One region of the Shewanella sp. 10N.286.52.E4 genome, then DNA from elsewhere that is predicted to be linked to it. Evidence: predicted binding sites of a transcription regulator. Region 1 holds the regulator's gene; the other holds the start of a gene.

Region 1 (3,417 bases):
TGCATCAAGTAAAGCTTCAAACTCACTTTCATCAATATCATCAATGCTACCTGAAGTTCCTGCATCGGAGACAACTTCAGCTTCAGCCGCTGCAACAGGTTGTTCGATAATGGCTTCAATGAACTCTTCCACAACTTCAGGTTCAGTCTCAACAACTGTCTCAGAGATTTCAGAAGGAAGAGGCGCACCAGAACTCAAAAGCTTAAGCTTTTCAAGTAAAGCGGGATCAGCATCATCTTGCGGCTGGCCTTGCTGAGTTTGCTCAAACATACTATTGATAGCATCAACAGCTTGGAGAATGATATCCATTAACTCTGCGTTTACTTGACGCTTACCGGTTCTCAGTAAATCAAAGGTATTCTCTGCTTCATGACAAACGTCGACCATAGGGCCCAAGCTTAAAAAACCTGCACCACCCTTTACTGTGTGGAAACCTCTAAAAATAGCATTAAGTAAATCAGCATCATCAGGATTATTTTCAAGAGCGACGAGTTGCTCTTGTAGAAGCTCTAAAATTTCACCAGCTTCAATCAAAAAGTCCTGGAGTATCTCTTCATCAACATCAAAAGACATTAAATTTGACTCCTAATTAGAAACCCAGACTTGATAGCAGATCATCAACTTCATCTTGGCCTGTTACCACGTCTTCACGGGTTTCAGCATTCAAGATGGGACCTTCTGCTTCAATTTTATTGTCATCAACGACCCGTGTTGAGTCTGCTGCGCTTTCGCCAAAAATAGTGAGCATGGAGACTAAATTGCTCTCAACTTCTCTGACTAAATCAATAACACGACGGATCATTTGGCCAGTTAGATCTTGGAAATCTTGCGCCATCAAAATTTGATTGAGCAATTCCTTTAATCTACCTGAGTCATGCTCGCTATGAGACATGATATGTTGAACCTCATGACACAGAGATTTAAATTCGCTTAACGCGATGTCTCTACGCATCAATTTGTCCCACATGGGTGTGACCGATTGAATGTTATTAATTATTGTATCGGCCAAAGGTAAACATTCTTCAACTGCATCCATAGTTTTATTTGCAGCTTGCTCTGTCATATCGATAACAAAGTTTAATCTTTCTTTTGCGTCAGGTATTTCAGTATTGGCAAGTTCGGCTAAACGGGTATCAATTTGGAACTCATTTAATGAACTATGAAGTTGACGTGTCAACTTTCCGACTTCATCAAATAAATCCCGCTGAAGAGGCGCTGATAAGTCACGAATGACTTCATCAGCTTGTTCTTGTTGGCCATCTTCGAGCAGTTTTACGAGTTGCTTTGCTTGTTCAAGGTCGATCAGCCCTGATATTGCTGCCTGCATAACTTATCCTTAGCTTATGCTAAACGTTCAAATATTTTATCGAGTTTTTCTTTTAACGTTGCAGCAGTAAACGGTTTTACTACGTAACCATTCACACCCGCTTGCGCTGCAGCAATAATCTGTTCGCGTTTTGCTTCTGCAGTTACCATTAACACGGGTAAATGCTTGAGTGAATCATCAGCACGAATCGCCTTAAGCAAGTCAATACCTTGCATGCCTGGCATATTCCAGTCAGTTACAACAAAATCAAATTCGCTTTTTTGTAACATTGGTAAGGCGGTTGAGCCATCATCTGCTTCTTGGGTATTGTTGAATCCCAAGTCTCGCAACAAGTTCTTGATGATACGTCTCATTGTTGAAAAGTCATCAACAATAAGAATCTTCATATTCTTGTCCAAGGTTTCCTCCGGTGAGCTCATACACTGTGCTCTATATTAATAATTATACCTGTGTCCAATGCTTGAGTTTGCCTTTAAGACGCAGCATTGCCTGACTTAATATCTGGCTAACACGCGACTCGCTGACCTCAAGAATGGCACCGATTTCTTTTAAATTTAATGCTTCGTCATAATATAGCGACAAAACTAACGCATCTCTTTCGGGTAATGTTGTAATTGCTTCAGATAGTGCTGATTTAAATTGCATTTCAGCAAGTGACTCAAAGCTCTCATCAGGAGTAGACTCTGCTGTTACAATCACATCTTCAGATACACCAAGATCTTCAATCCCGATGATCTTCCCCACTGAAACATCATTTAGAATATGATGATACTCTTCAAGAGTCATCTCTAATTTTTCAGCAATTTCAATATCTTTTGCATCACGGCCGAGCTCTTGTCCTAATTCATCAATAACCTGGGCAACACGACGTTGGTTACGATGTACAGAACGAGGAACCCAATCACCTCGGCGGATTTCATCAATCATTGAACCACGAATTCGGATGCCAGCAAAGGTTTCAAATTTAGCCCCTTTACTGCCATCAAACTTCGATGATGCTTCCAATAACCCCATCATCCCTGCTTGTAATAAGTCATCCAATTGCACTGATGCTGGCAGCCTTGCCAACATATGATGAGCAATTCTTTTTACCAACGGAGCATACTGTTCAACAATTGAAGTTTTATTATCAAACTGAGTATACGCAGCGGCTTTATTCACTCGTTGAATCCTCTTGTTGATCTTTACGTTGAACTAATCGTTCGACAAAGAACTCAAGATGGCCGCCTGGCTGTTGAGGAACAGGCCAGCTCATAATTTTATTCGCTAAACCATGATAAGCAATCGCTGCAGGTGACTTAGGAAAAGCTTCGACAACCAATTTTTGTTTACGAACTGATTTTCTTAAATTTTCGTCAAATGGAACCGTAGCAACTAATTCTAAAGCGACATCCAAGAATCTATCCGTCACTTTACTGAGTTTGGCAAATAATTCCATGCCTTCGCGCAAACTTCTGACCATATTCGCCACAATTTTAAAACGAAAGACGCCATGTTCACGACTTAGGATTTTAATTAAGGCGTAGGCATCGGTTATTGATGTCGGTTCATCACAAACAACAATCAACACATCTTGTGAGGCACGGGAGAAACTCAGCACCATATCCGAGATACCGGCAGCGGTATCGACAATTAAGATATCGAATTGAGTTTTCATTTCACTGAAGGCGCGAATTAAGCCGACATGCTGAGCTTGTGTAAGCTCGACCATGGCTTGAGTCCCTGAAGTGGCAGGCACAATGCCAATACCTTTAGGGCCACGGACAATAATATCGTCCAACTCTGCTTCGCCAGAAAGTACATGGGATAAATTGCGTTCTGCTCGAATACCTAGCATCACATCAACATTTGCTAAGCCTAAATCGGCATCGAGTACTAACACTCGTTTACCTTTTTCAGCGAGCGCAACAGCGGTATTAATAGACACACTGGTTTTACCCACGCCGCCTTTGCCGCCACTAACTGCAATTACTTTTACTTTATCGTTATTTGGTTGATTCATCATACGTAAACCACTTGCTTGATCTCTGGTCATATTGTTACTCGAATGCATAGGCCATGTCATTTGACCACGCAGTGTCATGTGACGT
Region 2 (3,417 bases), on a different contig from region 1:
CTTATCAGTTGCTGAAATGCTACTAGCAATGTGTCTATAACGGCGGATTTCTTCAAAATATGATTCAGAGGCAAAATTATCATGACGTAATTGCTTAATCGCATCACTAATAGCGACTACTGGGGAAAGGCAGGCAACAACTTTTTGCTCAAGTGCTTTATTTCGTAGAGAAATAACAGACACACAAGTGGCATTAAAATGCTTCAACAGCAATTTACAGACTAATTCAGAGGTTCCGGTGAAGTCCCCCTTTTCTTTAGCCACAGAGTTTACAATTAACTCTAATAAGTGTTGCTCAGTTTGCTTCATTATTATTCCCAAAAAGACAGCATAGCAATCGGGTTGACCTCATTCTTAGGAGGTCTTTATCCATTTAAAATCAGGGTAATTATCATACCCATAAGTGTTATACAGAAAAAAACCTGTATATAGGAATAAACAAAAGGTCTATCCCAAAAGTATTAGTGTTACGAAGGTTACACTTACGACATAAAATTGCAAGATGTAACCCTTAAATTTAGATTGTAACCAAGAGTTTTCGCTTTTACAGACTGTTTTCTAACTGAAAAATCATTTTTTCAGCTGTAAATTCAAACTCAATAAACACCGTTATGTGATTGTCGGTTTCATCAAAACGAGTGTTAACAGAGTCAAATCGTGTTTCTGCTTTTTCAATAATCGCCTGAGCATCCGCTAAGGCTGTTTCGCCTTCAACTTGCAAAATCAACTGCGTATCTTGTTCATCGATCACAGTACCGATATCAACAAATGAACCACAATCATTACAGCTATCACTAACTTGAACGTCTTGCTTAGTAATCGTTTTAATCATATTAATCGCCTTTCACTGCTATAAAGCGTCAGCATAACGTAAAAACTGTCATTTATTATCTAGCTAGTTCACACAATTAGCAGAACATAATATTCAACAAATGTGACAACAACAATCATTACAGTTTAAAAATCAAGCAACTGCATAAAGCTGGTTTGCTAAAGTCTCACTTATTTTACGCTGAGTGGCTAATTGATCTAAGAAATGAATTTGATTTATTTCTGTAATTTCTGGAACTGATTGTTGGTGTTTTAATTTAGTAAGCTCATCGCAATTAGCCAAAACGATTTGCATTTCATCCTCATATTGCCCGCGAGTCACTAATGCTTCGGGTTTTAAAGCTTGTTGTAAATGAAATTGCGATACCCCGCCGCGTTGAAAATCAGTGGCGTGATCTATAGCTTGCTGTTGTGATAAATCACATACGAGTTGTTGAGCTTGAGGTAACTGAAAAGTTTTGTATAGTTTTTCATCGACATTGAGTTCTTTATCAAGTTGAAATTGTGACATGTCACGAGCATCAACAGACAACATAGATAAAAGAAGGCCAAATTCACCACGACGATCATGTTCAATCGCATCATTTAAACGATTGCCCAGTTGTAGTTCATTGACTAAAGGAAACTCAATTTGCATATAAAAACATCATTAATTACTGCGATTGTTATTTTATCGACCACTTGAACAAATACTTGAGAGTTATTTTCGATTTTGGCTTTACTTATATTTAATTCGTGACTATTATTCTCGCCGCAATTGAGGAGGGGTTCCCGAGTGGCCAAAGGGATCAGACTGTAAATCTGACGGCTCAGCCTTCGAAGGTTCGAATCCTTCTCCCTCCACCATTTGCACCAATGATAAATATACCGTTTCGTGGAGGGGTTCCCGAGTGGCCAAAGGGATCAGACTGTAAATCTGACGGCTCAGCCTTCGAAGGTTCGAATCCTTCTCCCTCCACCATTTATCGGTATGGTTATTATTAAAAATAAATTGTTGTGGCCAACAATTTTGCATAAAAAGTAAGACAAGTAAGAAAATGTGGAGGGGTTCCCGAGTGGCCAAAGGGATCAGACTGTAAATCTGACGGCTCAGCCTTCGAAGGTTCGAATCCTTCTCCCTCCACCACTTCTTATGCTTTAAAATGAAATCTCATTTTATTCTTTATTTCTTGATTAAGTTTGTCTCGTTTTTAAACTGATATTTTTTGATCTTGCTCACATTAATCAGAACGCCTTCTATTACCTAACTGTAAATTAATGATTTTTACCTTTCATCGGCTAAAACATCCTTTAAGCAAAATATAAATAAGACTATGATATTGATCTCTTTTCTTTTAAAGGTTCCATTATGTCTAAACAATGGGTTAAACAGGCAATCGCCAAAATCGAAGCGGACTTTCAGAGAAGCGCTGACACGCACTTAATCAAATTAGACCTTCCGCAACTTGATGGCATCGATATTTACCTTAAAGATGAAAGCACTCACCCAACTGGCAGTCTCAAACACCGATTAGCTCGTTCATTGTTCTTATATGCCATATCCAACGGTTGGGTAAACGAACACACCAGTATCATTGAGTCATCATCAGGCAGCACTGCCGTATCAGAAGCATATTTTTCACGTTTATTAGGTCTACCTTTTATTGCCGTCATGCCTTCATCGACCGCAAAAACCAAAATTGAGCAAATCGAATTTTATGGCGGCCAATGCCACTTTGTTGATCATAGCAGTAAAATATATGCAGAATCGCAACGTTTAGCAGAGGAATTAAATGGTCACTATATGGATCAATTTACTTATGCTGAACGTGCGACCGATTGGCGTGGTAATAACAACATCGCTGATTCTATATTTAATCAAATGCAAAAAGAGCCCTATCCAATACCTGAATGGATTGTGATGAGTCCAGGCACTGGTGGCACATCCGCTACCATAGGCCGTTATTTGAACTATCAGCAATTATCGACCAAGTTATGTGTTGTTGACCCAGAAAACTCGGTCTTTTACGACTACTATCATCAAGGCGATCAATTAATCACCTGTGAAAATGGCAGTAAAATTGAGGGTATTGGTCGACCAAGAGTTGAGCCTTCATTTATTGCAGGTGTTGTAGATGACATGAAAAAAATCCCAGACGCTGCTTCTCTTGCAACCATGAATTGGCTTGCCAAGTTGATTGGAAGAAAAGTCGGTCCCTCTACAGGAACTAATTTATACGGTGTGCTGGAACTTGCCTGCGCAATGAAACAAGCAGGCCAAACGGGTTCGCTAGTGACGCTTTTATGTGATTCAGGTGAACGTTATCTTGATACTTATTACAATGCACAATGGATTGATAACAATATCGGCTCAACAGCGCAGTATGATGCATTGTTAGAAAAGTTTAATACGTCTGGTTCACTTAAATAGTCTCGCTTACTCAAATAGCGTATTTAATGACTGATTAGTTTGCATAAAAAAACCGCTTAATAGCGGTTTTTTTATAATCAGAATGCTGAGTAACTTAACGTGAAGTTCTCTTGTACAACTTATTAATCAATATCTAAATACTTATGTGTTTGGATTGATAATCGCCAGTTACGTGC

The links. Region 1 encodes FliA, which starts transcription of late flagellar genes. Its sites were predicted from a motif close to CTAAAGNTNNNNNNNNNNNNGCCGATA; they were not measured.
Region 2: AB4153_RS02650 (VC2046/SO_2500 family protein) is a predicted target of FliA. The motif match lies at 1,503-1,529, and genes of this name have one in related genera.

The regions. Positions count from the first base shown of each region.
Region 1 covers NZ_JBFRJJ010000028.1:82,435-85,851, forward strand. Annotated here, with positions in the region: gene AB4153_RS16455 (chemotaxis protein CheW) at 1-573, opposite strand, end outside; gene AB4153_RS16460 (protein phosphatase CheZ) at 590-1,327, opposite strand; gene cheY (chemotaxis response regulator CheY) at 1,342-1,725, opposite strand; gene AB4153_RS16470 (RNA polymerase sigma factor FliA) at 1,769-2,488, opposite strand; gene AB4153_RS16475 (MinD/ParA family protein) at 2,481-3,362, opposite strand; gene flhF (flagellar biosynthesis protein FlhF) at 3,367-3,417, opposite strand, start outside.
Region 2 covers NZ_JBFRJJ010000005.1:61,631-65,047, reverse strand. Annotated here, with positions in the region: gene AB4153_RS02660 (EAL domain-containing protein) at 1-312, opposite strand, end outside; gene AB4153_RS02655 (DUF406 family protein) at 545-832, opposite strand; gene AB4153_RS02650 (VC2046/SO_2500 family protein) at 965-1,468, opposite strand; tRNA gene AB4153_RS02645 (tRNA-Tyr) at 1,593-1,677, shown strand; tRNA gene AB4153_RS02640 (tRNA-Tyr) at 1,708-1,792, shown strand; tRNA gene AB4153_RS02635 (tRNA-Tyr) at 1,873-1,957, shown strand; gene AB4153_RS02630 (PLP-dependent cysteine synthase family protein) at 2,180-3,241, shown strand; gene queE (7-carboxy-7-deazaguanine synthase QueE) at 3,364-3,417, opposite strand, start outside.